One region of the Cytobacillus sp. FSL K6-0129 genome, then DNA from elsewhere that is predicted to be linked to it. Evidence: predicted binding sites of a transcription regulator. Region 1 holds the regulator's gene; the other holds the start of a gene.

Region 1 (7,851 bases):
AGACCATCATTTACAATAAATGAAATTAAAGAAATGATTCATTTTGTTAAGTCCATCAACCCTGAAGTCGTTATCTTCGTCGATAATTGTTATGGTGAATTTGTTGAAGAAATGGAACCTTGTCATGTTGGTGCCGATTTAATGGCCGGTTCCCTTATTAAGAACCCAGGCGGTGGATTGGCGAAAACGGGTGGTTACATTGTTGGAAAAAAAGCCCTTGTTGAAGCGTGCTCTTATCGATTAACTTCCCCTGGCATTGGAGCGGAAGCTGGAGCCTCACTATATAGTTTACAGGAGATGTATCAGGGTTTTTTCTTAGCCCCTCATGTAGTAGGACAAGCTTTGAAGGGAGCGGTTTTTACAGCTGCAATTCTCGAATACTTTGGGATGAAAACTAATCCAAGATGGGATGCAGAGAGAACAGACCTTATACAATCAGTACAATTTGGTGATGCTAAAATGATGGTTGCCTTTTGTCAAGCGATTCAATATGCTTCCCCAATCAACTCTCACGTTACTGCCTATCCAGCATATATGCCAGGATATGAGGATGATGTCATTATGGCTGCGGGTACTTTTATACAAGGAGCAAGTATTGAGTTAACAGCAGACGGACCTATTCGGCCCCCGTTTGAAGCATATGTTCAAGGCGGATTAACCTATTCTCATGTAAAAATCGCCATTTGTACAGCGTTAGACCAATTATTAGAGAAAAAACTCATTCAAAAGTATTAATAAATATAGGGAAAGGAGGCGGAATATACGCTGCCTTCTTTCAGTATTAGGAAAAAAGTTTGAAAATTTCATGATTTCCATGTGATAAAACATAACATTTTGTTGACAGATTATCTAACACGACATATAATAGGATATAAGATACAAAGAAATTAAAAGTAAAAGAATGAAGGAGGAGAGATGGTTGACTGGAAGTGAAATACGTCGTTCCATGCCGCTCTTTCCAATTGGCATTGTGATGCAGCTGACTGAGCTAACAGCAAGACAGATTCGCTATTATGAAGAACACCAATTGATTACTCCAGCTAGAACGGATACGAATAGAAGGCTATATTCATTGAATGATATTGATAAATTGCTAGAGATCAAAGATTTAATTGATCAAGGTGTCAATATGGCTGGAATAAAGCAACTATTCACAGTGAAACAACAACAAGAGATGGATGAACAAGCATTTAAGAAGCAAGAAGAAAAAGTGAGACACGATTTGTCAGATGACGAATTGAGAAAGCTTTTGCGTAAAGAATTTATGCAAGCAGGTAGGTTTACTCGATCGTCTTTAAGACAAGGTGATTTATCACGCTTTTTCCATTAAAATAAAAAATCTTTTCTTGACTTTAAAGGAGGAAACACAAGGTGGCAAAATTCACTAAAGAAGATATCACACGAATTGCTGAAGAAGAAAATGTAAAATTTATCAGATTACAATTTACTGACATTTTAGGAACAATTAAAAACGTAGAAATCCCAATTAGTCAGCTTGAAAAAGCTTTGGACAATAAAATGATGTTCGATGGTTCCTCAATTGAAGGTTTCGTTCGCATTGAAGAATCAGATATGTATTTATTCCCAGACTTAGACACATGGGTAGTCTTCCCTTGGACAGCTGAAAAAGGAAAAGTTGCACGTTTAATCTGCGATATTTATAATCCAGATGGTACGCCATTCGCGGGAGACCCTCGTAATAACTTAAGAAGAATCCTTAAAGAAATGGAAGACCTCGGCTTTACAGATTTTAACCTTGGACCAGAACCAGAATTCTTCTTATTTAAGTTAGATCAACAAGGTGAACCAACTTTAGAACTTAATGATAATGGTGGTTATTTTGATTTAGCTCCAACTGATTTAGGTGAAAATTGCCGTCGTGATATCGTTCTTGAGCTAGAAGAAATGGGCTTTGAAATTGAAGCTTCTCACCATGAAGTGGCTCCAGGGCAACATGAAATTGATTTTAAATATGCTGATGCACTTACAGCATGTGATAACATCCAAACATTTAAATTAGTGGTTAAAACAATTGCACGTAAACACGGTTTACACGCAACATTTATGCCAAAACCATTATTCGGTGTGAACGGTTCAGGTATGCACTGTAACGTTTCATTATTTAAAGATGGTGTAAATGCATTCTATGATACAAAAGGTGATTTAGAACTTAGTGATACAGCACGTAATTTTATTGCAGGTATCATTAACCATGCACCAAGTTTCACAGCTGTAACAAATCCAACAGTAAACTCTTTTAAACGTTTAGTACCTGGATATGAAGCTCCTTGTTATGTTGCTTGGTCTGCGAGAAACCGTTCACCACTTATTCGTATCCCAGCATCACGTGGTGTCAGTACACGTGTAGAAGTACGTAGTGTTGACCCAGCTGCCAATCCATACCTTGCAATGGCTGTTCTTCTTAAGGCTGGATTAGATGGTGTGAAAAACAACCTAACACCACCAGCTCCGGTAGACCGTAATATTTATGTTATGAGCAAAGAGGAACGTGAAGCTGAAGGTATTAAAGATCTTCCAGCTACACTTTATAGCGCGCTAGAACTTCTTAAACAAGATGAAGTAATGGTTGCTGCACTTGGTGAACATATTCTTGAGCACTTTATTGAAGCAAAAGAAATTGAGTGGGATATGTTCAGAACGCAAGTTCACCCATGGGAACGCGAGCAATATTTACAAATGTATTAATAGATAATACCAAAGTGGTTTTTCAGACTGTAGGTAAACTCGGTGTAATCGAGGTACCTACAGTCTTTTTTTATTTGAAAATATAAGAGGTGAGGATTATCCTTGAGGCGTTTATTATGAACCTCTCTACATTTAATTTATAGAAGTAGCCTTAACATCTGATTTTTTCATAAAAACTTAAGAAGATGTAATATAAAATGGTCTTTTAACAAGGTAATATAGCCCGTACAACTCTTCATCTTCCACATATAGTATTAACATAATCATAGAAAGGAGGATGAGAATATGGGATATAATAATCAAAACTATTCAGACTCATACGGATATGATCATAATGATTGTGGCTGTGATGAGTTCTTTAGGAACATTTCCCGTGGTGAGGATGTGAAAGTATTCCTTAAAGGTGGCGGCCATGTGTTCGGAGAGTTTATCGATGTTCGTGGAAATTTAGTTTTCCTAGCAAAAGCTAACTGTAATCGTCACGATGATCGTCACGATGATCGTCATGATGATCGTCACAAAGATTGTTGCAACAAGAAGGATCGTGTAAGGATTACTACGATCTGTTGTGATGATATCATTGCAGTTGAAACTCGATAGTAAGAGTCCTTTTTATGAGTCTAAAAGAAGTTCTTGCAAGGGGTATAACTGCTTCGTATCATCATTCAACTAATTAATAGAAACTAAAAAGGGTCTCAGATTAAAGCAGCCATAATGGCTGCTTTTTTATATTTGCTAGGATAGGTTTGAAAAACAAAAAAGGTCCACAGAGAAAAATAAAATGGTCTTTCAACAGGGGGATATAGCCCGTACAACTCTAAGACCATCCACATATAGTATTAACATAATCATAGAAAGGAGGAAGAAAAATGGGATGTAATAATAATTTCTATGGAAGAGGCTCAAGATATTCAGACTCATATGACAACAACAATCACGGTTGTGGTAATTACAGTAAAAACGACAATAAGGATTGTGGCTGTGATGAGTTCTTTAAGAATATCTCCCGTGGTGAGGATGTGAGAGTATTTCTTAAAGGCGGCGACCATGTGACAGGAGAATTCGTTGATGTTCGCGGTAATTTAGTTTTCTTAGCAAAAGCTAACTGTGATCGTCACGATGATCGTCACGATGATTGTTGCGACAAGAAAAATCGTGTAAGAATCACTACGATCTGTTGCGATAATATCGTTGCAGTTGAAACACGATAGTTAGGAGTTTCTTTATTGTGTCTAAACAGATATGTATGCAAGGAGTATAACTGTTGAGTATTAACATTCAACTTGGTATCTCTTTATTAGATACTAAAAAGAGTCCAACCAAAGCAGCCATAACGGCTGCTTCTTTATTTTAGTTAGGATAGGATAGCAAATTAAAAGATAGAAACAAAGAGAAAATAAATGGTCTTTTAACAGGGGGATATAGCCCGTACACCTCCAATACCCTCGACATATAGTATTAACATAATGATAGAAAGGAGGAAGAGATATGGGATATAATAATTGTTTTTTTGGAAGAAGACCAAGATATTCAGACTCATATGGATATGACAACAACAATCACGGTTGTGGTAATTACAGCAAAGACGACAATAAGGATTGTGGCTGCGATGAGTTCTTTAAGAACGTTTCCCGTGGTGAGGATGTGAGAGTGTTTCTTAAAGGTGGCGGCCATGTGTTCGGGGAGTTTATCGATATTCGCGGTAATTTAGTCTTCCTAGCTAAAGCAGACTGTGATCGTCACGATGATCGTCACGATCATTGTTGTTGTGACAAGAAAGCTCGTGTAAGAATTACTACGATCTGTTGTGATGATATTGTTGCAGTTGAAGTATAAGGAACTTAGGAACCCCGTAAGTTGAGAGTGCTTTTACTGTGTTTTAATGGAAGCTTATATATGGGAAAATAACTATTGCTGAAACTAAAAGGCATCTTCAAATACCGTTTTAACGGCTGCTTCAGACTGTAGATAAACTCCTTAAATGAGTTTGTCTACAGATTTATTTATTAATAATAGGAAGAAAAAATATAAGTAATGATGCGGATAGTCGAAATCAATGAGAAATAGTTACTTTAAGCGATTTAGTACTTGTGGGTTATTGGGTATGTAAAATCAAGGGGGGCAATTGATTCATTTATGAACTGAATTTAAGGTGTATGTATGATGAAGTAGGTCGTTCAAGTTACCAATCAATTGAATAATTGGCATTTAATCATCCTAGCTATTTGTTTTCATGAAAAATGCTTTAATATTTATTTACCCATAAAACATCATGTCAAGTAGTAGGTATCAAATTTAAAAACATTAGCTCGTATTGAATGGATGAACAGTACTTCAGGAGAGTGGTTCTATGGGCTGTGTAAGACATACATATTACAATTTAAGAAGCAACACAAAACGTTAAACGAAAATGTGTTATGTCCCTTCCATAAAGGTGAAATAGAACTGTTTAAGCGGGTATTTCTAGCGCTAGAATAGTAGGTAAAAAGCGAAGTTGTCTAAATAAAATTTGTTCTTGTTATATACAACAAAAAACCGTTCATAAGAACGGAATAAAATTTTATTCTTGATCTTTTACTTTTAGGGTATCTAATAATTTTAAGATACCCTCACCTCCCATACCAGATACGAGAGAGATGATGAAAACAGCAGTGGGGGAATCCGGTGTTGTTGTCACAATGACAAATACGGCCGCCAGTCCTCCTAGTAAGATGTCTTCTAAGAACCCTAAATAAATGAATTTTTTCGTCATCCGTGGCTTGACTAGTTTGCCTAATCTCTGCAAATGTCCTGCAACACCGACAATTCCACCAATCAACGCAGCGAAGAGAATGTTCATTAACATTTTTCCTTCACACTCCTAAAGCCGAGATTTTTTTGCGACCTTAGGTTGATTCTTGGTGTAAATTTCATTATAATATATTTTTGTCTCGATGTAATGATTCTATTTTACTGAATTTTTCAAATTTTATAATTGTATGAGTAACATATAAAGATAATTGCAAACTATTAAAAAGGAGTGTCAATAATGACACTCTTTTTTAATGTATTTGACGATAAACACCAATAACTTTGCCTAAAATAGATACATTGTGCAAGATAATCGGCTCCATAGTAGGGTTTTCTGGTTGCAAGCGGATAAAGTTCTTCTCTTTAAAGAATCGCTTAACGGTGGCCTCATCATCTTCTGTCATAGCAACCACGATTTCTCCATTATTTGCTGTTTGTTGCTGCTTGACTATGACATAATCACCATCTAATATGCCAGCTTCAATCATACTTTCTCCCATAATTTCAAGCATGAAGATATTTTCATCACTCGGAGCCATTCTTTCAGGTAAAGGGAAATATTCCTCAACATTCTCAATCGCAGTAATGGGGTGACCAGCAGTAACCTTACCGATAATAGGTACGTTCACCGTTTGCACTTTAGGTATTGGGTTGCTCTCTTCTAGATTTAATACCTCAATGGCACGGGGTTTTGTCGGATCTCGACGAATAAGACCTTTACTCTCTAGTCTGGCTAGATGGCCATGTACGGTTGAACTTGAAGCAAGTCCAACAGCTTCACCTATTTCCCTAACGGAAGGTGGATAACCTTTTTGTTTTACTTCATCTTTTATAAAATTCAATATATCTTGCTGCCTCTTAGATAATTTCACGCTATCACGCACCTTCGTCAATTTCATTAAGATTATTATACCATCAGTAGTAAATAGATACAAACATAAGTTCGAATTTTCTTATTGACAGAAACAAATGTTCGCATTATACTAAAATTATTAAATCGAACATATATTCTATTCAGGGGTGGCAATTAATGATAAAACAATTGTGGAATTCTTATAGTTATGCTATTATTCTTATCGCTTTTAGTTTCGGTATGGTTTTCTTATTATTTTTGAACACTGGTAATGCAAATCAGGAGGAATATGTAAAAGTTGAAGTAAAACAAGGAGATTCTTTATGGAAAATAGCGGAGGAGTTTAAAGATGCCCATAATATGTCTTCTAAAGACTTTGTTGCTTGGGTAGAAGAATTTAATCATATACATTTAGGTAAAATACATCCTGGTGATACGGTATATCTTCCCATTACAAATGGTGAAATAATATCTGAAACAAATTTAGCTAGTGTGATATTAGAAGACTAAAGGAATGAAAGAGAATGAATGTAATTATATATTGCAGGGTGAGTACGACGAAGGATACCCAGGAAACGTCTCTTGCTAGACAAGAAGAAGAACTTTTACATTTAGCGAGAATGAAGGATATGAATGTAGTTGAAGTCATACGTGAGAAAGCAAGTGGCTATGATTTAGAAAGAATTGGTGTGTTGCAATTATTGGAGTTACTTAAACAAAATCAAGCAGAGGCTGTTCTTATTCAAGATGAAACCAGGATTGGAAGAGGAAATGCTAAAATTGCCATCTTACATTGTATACTTAAAGAAAATGGGAAGATTTATACAATTGCCCATAATGGAGAATTGCAACTTTCAGATTCTGATTCTATGGTATTACAAATTGTTAGCATGGTTGAAGAGTATCAAAGAAAACTACATAATGTAAAAATAAAAAGAGGGATGCAAAAAGCTGTTCAAAAAGGCTTTCGACCTGAAAAAAATTTAAAAAACCAAGGAAATATAAACGGAAGAGAACGAATAGAGGTACCAATAGAAGAAATAGTAAAATTGAGACAAAATAACCTTACTTTTGCAGAAATTGCTGCAACGTTAAGAGGCTTTGGTTATAAAATATCTAAAGCGACAGTAAACCGTAGGTATAATGAATATATAGATGATATAGAGCAGATGGATAATGAATCATCATGATATAGGCATAATAAGTTAAGTCGATTGATTAGTTGTAACTCAACTAAAAAACTAAGAAATATTAGTACTGATACCAAGCAAGATAAAGGCATACTAAAAGATTCTACAATCGTTCGTGGGTTCAGACAAGTGAACTGTGAATGGTTATTTGTTTCCGAGGATTCATCCGTGTTTTTTCATTTAACGTTAGTTGTTAGTGAAAGTATTATTCCCTTATTCCCCTTATTTACATACATACGCTCCCTATATTAATAGTCTCACATTTTTAAGTTGAGAACACTGCTACATTGCCATACCTAATAATAAAGCAAG
Region 2 (7,851 bases), 190 kb from region 1:
TATTACATGCACTATCCGTTACATCACCATTATGTGTAAGTTATGGGAGAAAGAAATTATGTATAGTGGATGATGGATATATGTGGCTTCAACAATTTCCTTTAAGAAAAAACCATACAGTAACTACGATGTTCGATTCTAAAGGGAATATCATTCAGTGGTATATAGACATATGCCTCCATTATGGAATAGACAATAATATTCCATGGATGGACGATTTATTCTTAGATATTGTTATATTACCAACCGGGGAATTATATGTTTTGGATGACGACGAACTTGAAGATGCGCTAAAAAATAATATTATTAATCAACCTCTATATGATTTAGCTTGGAAAGAAGTAAAAATCATTAAAAGTTTAGTTAGAGCTGGAAACTTTAATTTGTTAAAATTGTCGAACACCCATAAAAAAATTCTATCTAAAATTTTGAAGTAACTACGATTAAATGAACAGAAGTTCTGTCTATTTCCGTTCATTAATCATGAAGATTAGATAACTAGAAGACTTAACATTAATAAAAAAATTATTTACTTTACACAGTAATCTTCCCTGTTGACCAAGAAACGTTAGAGGGATGCCTTCAGTGTTTTTTCAATACTAAAATGATCAACTAAAAGAATGATAATGCACATTAAAAAAGTACATCACTTTTATGAGTGTGTACTTTTTTAATAATGTGTCATTAAGTTAAATACAACCTTTCAACTTTTTGAAGAAATCGTTTATGTTTGTTCCTTTGTCTCAGTCCATAAATGAATAATTGCACCATTTTCTTCTTCATCTAATATAAACGATCCGTTGGAGTAGCGATCATTGTATCTAAGTTCATTCATTGCTATGGACTCAATTGTCCCTTTTTCACTTTCAACAAATGCTGTTTCATGATTATTTGTTATAACCATACCAACAATGCGATGCGGATGTTTTTTCAATTCGCGTAACATCACTACACCTCGTTTTGCCCTTGATGTTTGTTCAAACTCTTGCAGTTTCATTTTTTTCACTGCCCCGCGTTGCGTCGCAATGACAACTGCTTCTTCTTTCTCATTACTAATCATTTTTCCAGAAACAACATAGTCATCATCTTTTAGATTGATTCCTTTTACACCCGCAGCTCTTGGGCCTACTAAGTTTACTTCTTTCTCATGAAACCTGAGACCATAACCTAAATGAGTTGTGAGAAACACATCATGCTCGCCATGTGTTAGGTGAACATCGACAACCTCATCATCACCTTTTAGGTTAAGTGCAACGAGCGCTTTTGAAAAGCGTTGAGCTTTATATGATTTTAATTCGGTTTTCTTCACCATACCGTTTTTCGTAATAAATAATAATGTTGCATTCTCTTGTTCAAAATCAGTAATAGGGATTGCGTGAATGATACATTCATCACGATCGATGGCAATGATATTGGCAATATGTTGACCCATGTCCTTCCAGCGGATGTCAGGTAATTGGTGCACAGGACAATATAAGTAGCTGCCTTTATTCGTAAATAGAAGTAGAACATCCGTTGTATTCATCTCTAGCTTTGTTAATAAACGGTCGGATTCCTTCATCGCTAAATCTTGTCCATTTGAAGCTGAATAAGAACGCTGGCTTGTCCGCTTAATATACCCATCTCTTGTGACAGTAACAATCACATCTTCATTTGCTACAAGAACTTCTAGGTTAATTTTAATTTCTTCTATTTCTGCTTCAATTACTGTTCTTCTATTGTCTTCAAATTTCTTCTTCACTTCACGAAGTTCTTTTTTAATCACTGATGCGAGTTTCTTGTCACTGGCAAGAATCGATGTGAGTTCCTCTACTTTGGCCGCTAATTCCTCTGCTTCTGCACGCAATGCAGTGATATCTGTATTCGTCAAACGATATAGTTGTAATGAGACGATCGCTTCTGCTTGAGGCTCTGTAAATTGATACTCTCTCATTAAATTCTCTTTCGCGTCACGCTTATCTTTTGAAGCACGAATCGTCGCAATGACTTCGTCTAATATAGATAATGCCTTGATTAGGCCTTCAACGATATGCTGACGTGTTTGAGCCTTTTCTAAATCGAATTGTGTTCTACGTGTGACAACCTCTTTTCGATGGTCAATGTAGGCATCTAGTAGGGGGACTAGACCCATCGTTTTCGGATGACGGTTATGAATAGCCACCATATTAAAGTTATACGGGATTTGCAGATCAGTATATTTATATAAATAATGTAAAACCCCTTGTGGGTCAGCATCCTTCTTTAATTCAACGACAATTCTTAGCCCTGTACGATCCGTTTCATCACGGACTTCAGCGATTCCTTCGATTTTACGATCGAAGCGAAATTCATCCATTTTCTTCACTAAGTTCGCTTTATTTACTTCATAAGGGATTTCAGTAATGACTATTTGCTTTCTACCACCACGAATATCCTCGAAATCTACTTTACCACGGATAATAATTTTACCTTTGCCCGTTTCATAGGCTTTCTTAATGCCTTCTACACCTTGTATGATTCCACCGGTAGGAAAATCAGGTCCTTTTATATACTGCATTAAATCATCGACAGTACTTTGTGGACGATCCATACGATGAATAACAGCATCAATAACTTCTCCAAGATGATGAGGTGGGATTTCCGTTGCATATCCGGCAGAAATCCCTGTTGATCCATTTACAAGTAAGTTGGGATAACTAGCTGGTAAAACGGTTGGTTCATTCGAAGTATCATCAAAGTTCGGAATAAAATCAACCGTTCTTTTTTCAATATCATTTAAGAGTGCAGAAGAAATAGAAGATAATCTCGCCTCTGTATACCTCATCGCAGCAGGTGGATCATTATCGATACTACCATTATTGCCGTGCATTTCAATAAGAAGCTTGCGCAACTTCCAATCTTGACTCATACGCACCATGGCATCATATACAGAGGAGTCACCATGTGGGTGAAAATTACCAATCACATTACCGACCGTTTTTGCCGATTTTCTAAAACCTTTATCATGCGTATTACCTTCAACATGCATGGCATATAAGATACGACGCTGCACGGGCTTAAGCCCGTCTCTCGCATCAGGTAATGCTCTATCTTGTATAATATATTTACTATATCTGCCAAATCGGTCACCAAGGACATCTTCTAACGGCAGATCACGAAATTGTTCTGCTTTGTTCATGAATCTAACTCCTCAAGCGTCGAAATGTTTTCATTTTCTAAAATGCTGCCATCTTCTTCTAATCCGAATGCGACATTTGTTTCAATCCATTTCCTCCGTGGTTCAACTTTATCACCCATTAAAGTGGTAATTCTACGTTCCGCTCTCGCAGCGTCATCAATTTTCACACGGATGAGCGTTCTCGTTTCTGGATCCATCGTTGTTTCCCATAATTGGTCAGCATTCATCTCACCAAGTCCTTTATAACGCTGAATAATATAGCCTTTACCAACCTTTTTAATCGTATCAGGAAGCTCTTCATCACTCCATGCATACTCTATTACTTCTTTCTTTCCAGAACCTTTACTCACTTTGTACAATGGTGGTAAAGCAATATAGACTCTACCTGCTTCTAGTAACGGTTTCATATAGCGGTAGAAGAAGGTCAGTAAGAGCACTTGAATATGGGCTCCATCGGTATCAGCATCCGTCATAATAATCACTTTATCGTAATTAATATCTTCAATCGTAAAGTCACCACCGACACCCGCTCCAACAGCGTGTATAATCGTGTTTATCTCTTCATTTTTAAAGATATCTGCGAGCTTTGCCTTTTCAGTATTTATTACTTTACCTCTTAATGGCAATACTGCTTGAAACCTTCTATCGCGCCCCTGCTTTGCTGAACCACCCGCAGAGTCACCTTCTACTAAATATAATTCGTTTCTTTCTGGGTTACGTGATTGAGCAGGTGTCAATTTCCCTGACAGAACCGCTTCAGCCCGTTTCTTCTTCTTTCCGCCTCTAGCGTCTTCCCTTGCTTTACGTGCTGCTTCTCTTGCTTGAAAAGCTCTAATTGCTTTCTTAATTAATAAAGAGCTTGTATCTGGATTTTCTTCAAGGAAGTAAGAGAGATACTCTGATACAACAGCATCGACAGCTGAACGCGCTTCGCTTGTTCCGAGCTTGCCCTTTGTTTGTCCTTCAAATTGTAACAGTTCTTCGGGTACACGTACTGAGACAATCGCCGCAAAACCTTCTCGTAAATCAGTTCCTTCTAAGTTCTTATCTTTCTCTTTTAGAAGCTGAACTTTACGGGCATATTCATTGAACACCCTAGTCATCGCTGTTTTAGCTCCAGCTTCATGTGTCCCTCCATCTTTCGTACGAACATTATTAACAAAAGAAAGGACATTTTCTGAAAAACCATCATTAAATTGGAAGGCAAAATCAACTTCAATACCATTATGCTCCCCTTCAAAACTAACTACTGGATGGAGCGTATCTTTTTCTTCATTTAGGTACTGAACAAATGCTTCAATCCCATTTTCATAATGATAAATCTCTTTAAGATCATGACGTTCATCCGTTATCTCGATTTTCATCCCTTTTAAGAGAAAAGCGGATTCACGTAATCGTTCACTTAGCACTTCAAAATTATATGTAGTTGTTGAGAAAATTGTCGGATCTGGTTTAAAGTGGATCGTTGTCCCTACTTGATTCGTTTTACCAACCTTCTCAAGCGTGGTTACTGGCTTTCCGCCGTTTTCAAACCGCTGTTCATAAACAAGTCCATCGCGTTTAATTTTAACGACTAACCATTGTGATAAGGCGTTAACAACTGAAGCACCTACACCATGAAGTCCACCACTTGTTTTGTATCCACCTTGGCCAAACTTTCCTCCAGCGTGCAACACAGTCAATATGACTTCGGTTGTAGGTTTGCCCATCTTGTGCATTCCGGTCGGCATTCCTCGACCTTTATCTTGAACACTAATTGAATTGTCTTTATGTATTTTGACAATGATATGATCGCCGAAACCTGCAAGTGCTTCATCTACAGCGTTATCGACTATTTCGTATACAAGATGGTGTAGCCCTCTTGCATCCGTACTTCCAATGTACATTCCGGGACGTTTTCTAACAGCTTCTAATCCCTCAAGTACTTGTATGGCATCATCATTATAGTCAAATACTTCCTGATTTTTTGCCACAAGCATTCCCCTTTCATCTCTTCAAAAACCATCTATTGTCTATCAATCCGAGTCGGCAATAGAGTTTGATTATATCATAACCGCGCCTTTATGCACCTCTCTACAATAGATATCGGTTTATTATTCCATTCTTATTCACTATATTCCTTCTTATCATGCGAGTCGTATGCATATATGTTCCCCATTGTAACATGCATTAAGGTCATGTATATACTGTTGCAAGAGGTGAATAAGAACAAACGTTCTAATCATTATATCATATTTATACGTCTAAACCGCATATGAAAGAAAAAGCATGAAATCAATGTCATGATCCCATGCTACAAATGTTATTTTGTTAGCGCATGCTCTACTTTAATGCATCGATCCATGATCACGGTATAACCAGCATCACTTAACTGCTGAAATACGTCTTCATCTACAACACCTAGCTGAGTCCAAAAAATGGGACAATCAATATTTTGAAATTCACTCGCAAGACTTGGCAAATATTCCGAACGTCTAAAGACATTAACAATATCCACTTTGCCTTCTATTTCAGCTAATGATGCAACCGCTTTTACACCTAATACTTCCTTAACTTTGGGATTAACAGGGATGATTTCGTAACCACTTTTTTGCATGGCTTCACTCACCATATAGGATGTACGATTAGGTTTATCACTTAAACCTACGACGGCAATCCTCTTTGCTTGTTTTAACATCTTTCCGATTTCAGTTCTTGATGGGTTTTCTATACTCAATACATTCACCTCTTATTTTGAACTCTACACTATTTTATCTGAATTAAAGTATAAATGCGAATAGATCGCAATGCTGTTCTTTCTGACATACAGCTTCATCTTTTTTATAAAGCTTTCCTTTTCGCTAAATATCACGTAATCCACTTAACAAAAAAGTTCTTTTCTACTAATTTTAATCATATATCTATTTAACATTCGTTTCATACTAGGGTAATCTTTGCAATTGAAAAGATAATTTAAAAGCAACATAGTACATTCACTTATTTACGTGGTACAATATAAGAACTGTATTTTTATTCCGTGGGGGAGAGTTTATGACATTTGAAGTAATCATCGTTTTTCTTATTGCTTATTTAATTGGTTCCATTCCATCTGGATTAATCATTGGTAAAGTGTTTTATGGCATTGATATTCGTGAGCATGGTAGTGGTAATCTTGGTGGGACAAACACTTTCCGAACGCTAGGAAAAAAAGCAGGTTTTACCGTTACACTGGCCGATATCCTGAAAGGTACCATAGCTGCTGGATTATTACCAATCTTCTTTGATATAGATATACATACAGTAATTATAGGAATTTTTGCTGTTATTGGCCATATGTACCCGATATTTGCAGGATTCAAAGGTGGTAAAGCTGTTGCTACATCTGCAGGTGTTGTGCTGGCGTTCGTGCCCGTCATGTTTGTGGTAATATTAGCTGTATTTTTCATCTCACTTCTCACTACTAAATATGTTTCATTATCATCAATGATTGCTGGTATTGCAGGATTGATTTATTCACTCATTCTTGGTGATTCAATTTTAATCATAGTGATTGCCTTAATGACATTGTTCATCATTTATCGACATCGTACAAATATTAAAAGGATTATCAATAAAACCGAACCAAAAGTCAATTTATTTAAAAAGAAAAGTTAACATTCAAAAGACAGCGTTATAGAATGCTGTCTTTTCTTATTTATTCATTTCTATACTAGGTAGATCGAAGCTATAATTTTTTCTAGTAATCTATCTTTTTTACAATTCCTAAAAAATTCCTTTAACGAATGAAAACGGTGATTGAAAGCCATTGAATGACTTTGGTATGATAAGATTAATAAGTCCATCATTGCGATTTAATTAAAAATATGACATTTTAACTCATATACATAACAAGAAAAGTAGAGATGATTCGTGTTTTTTTCTCAATATACATGTTTTTCTAACATATAATGCAATTTCTTCTAATAGAATAAAAGAGAATGACATTAGATACTACTTCCACATGACAAACAATGGTAAGGATGATAAGAAATGAAATTAACTGAGATTGTCTTAAAAGAACTACCATTTCCATACTTCTTAATTGACAACAATAATCACGTGGTTTCAACATCTATAGTTAATCAGCATACAATCATTGGTACCCCATTCACACAATTAATGAATTACGAAGATGTCGAACAATTTAATGAAATACGCAAGAAAAAAGCAGTTCTTAATTTACAGCTATTTTTCGGAAACGGTTATCACAATTATCGCGTCTATACGATTCCTGAGGAAGAATCATGTCATTTATTTTGCTACCCCTTATTTCATTCATTATCTACTGATCATAATTATCAAACACAACAATTAGAGCAGAAACTCCTCAGATTTAGCTTAGAACTAAATGAAAAAAAGAAAATCATTCATGAAACTGCGTCTCAGATTAATGAAGCTAATTTCACAAATGAGTACGCACAAAATTTAAGTACACTTGCAGCATCGATGGCACATGAAATACGTAACCCGCTTACAACAGTTAAAGGTTTTTTACAATTGTTAAAACCCTATCTCAATGAGTCAGGGAAAAATCAATATGTTGATATTGCTCTAGATGAGATTAATCGTGCCAATGATATTATTCATGAGTTTCTAAATGCAGCAAAGCCAACAGACAATATTAAAGAACGTATTTCTATTAATAAACTTGTTCACGATACTTTCCTGTTGTTTCA

What was found. The regulator LexA, encoded in region 1, represses DNA repair genes until DNA is damaged. The targets are predictions, from matches to a motif close to CGAACATATGTTCG.
Region 2: the regulator LexA is predicted to act here: its motif matches at 5,363-5,376, upstream of parE (DNA topoisomerase IV subunit B).

Annotation. Positions count from the first base shown of each region.
Region 1 covers NZ_JBBOXM010000001.1:358,536-366,386, forward strand. The annotation lists gene MHI57_RS01770 (methionine gamma-lyase family protein) at 1-735, shown strand, start outside; gene MHI57_RS01775 (MerR family transcriptional regulator) at 920-1,330, shown strand; gene glnA (type I glutamate--ammonia ligase) at 1,372-2,706, shown strand; gene MHI57_RS01785 (hypothetical protein) at 2,992-3,306, shown strand; gene MHI57_RS01790 (hypothetical protein) at 3,576-3,917, shown strand; gene MHI57_RS01795 (hypothetical protein) at 4,357-4,542, shown strand; gene MHI57_RS01800 (DUF4257 domain-containing protein) at 5,267-5,551, opposite strand; gene lexA (transcriptional repressor LexA) at 5,748-6,395, opposite strand; gene yneA (cell division suppressor protein YneA) at 6,527-6,859, shown strand; gene MHI57_RS01815 (YneB family resolvase-like protein) at 6,874-7,539, shown strand.
Region 2 covers NZ_JBBOXM010000001.1:547,412-555,262, reverse strand. The annotation lists gene MHI57_RS02725 (DUF402 domain-containing protein) at 1-437, shown strand, start outside; gene parC (DNA topoisomerase IV subunit A) at 725-3,157, opposite strand; gene parE (DNA topoisomerase IV subunit B) at 3,154-5,130, opposite strand; gene MHI57_RS02710 (CoA-binding protein) at 5,460-5,873, opposite strand; gene plsY (glycerol-3-phosphate 1-O-acyltransferase PlsY) at 6,188-6,790, shown strand; gene MHI57_RS02700 (ATP-binding protein) at 7,166-7,851, shown strand, end outside.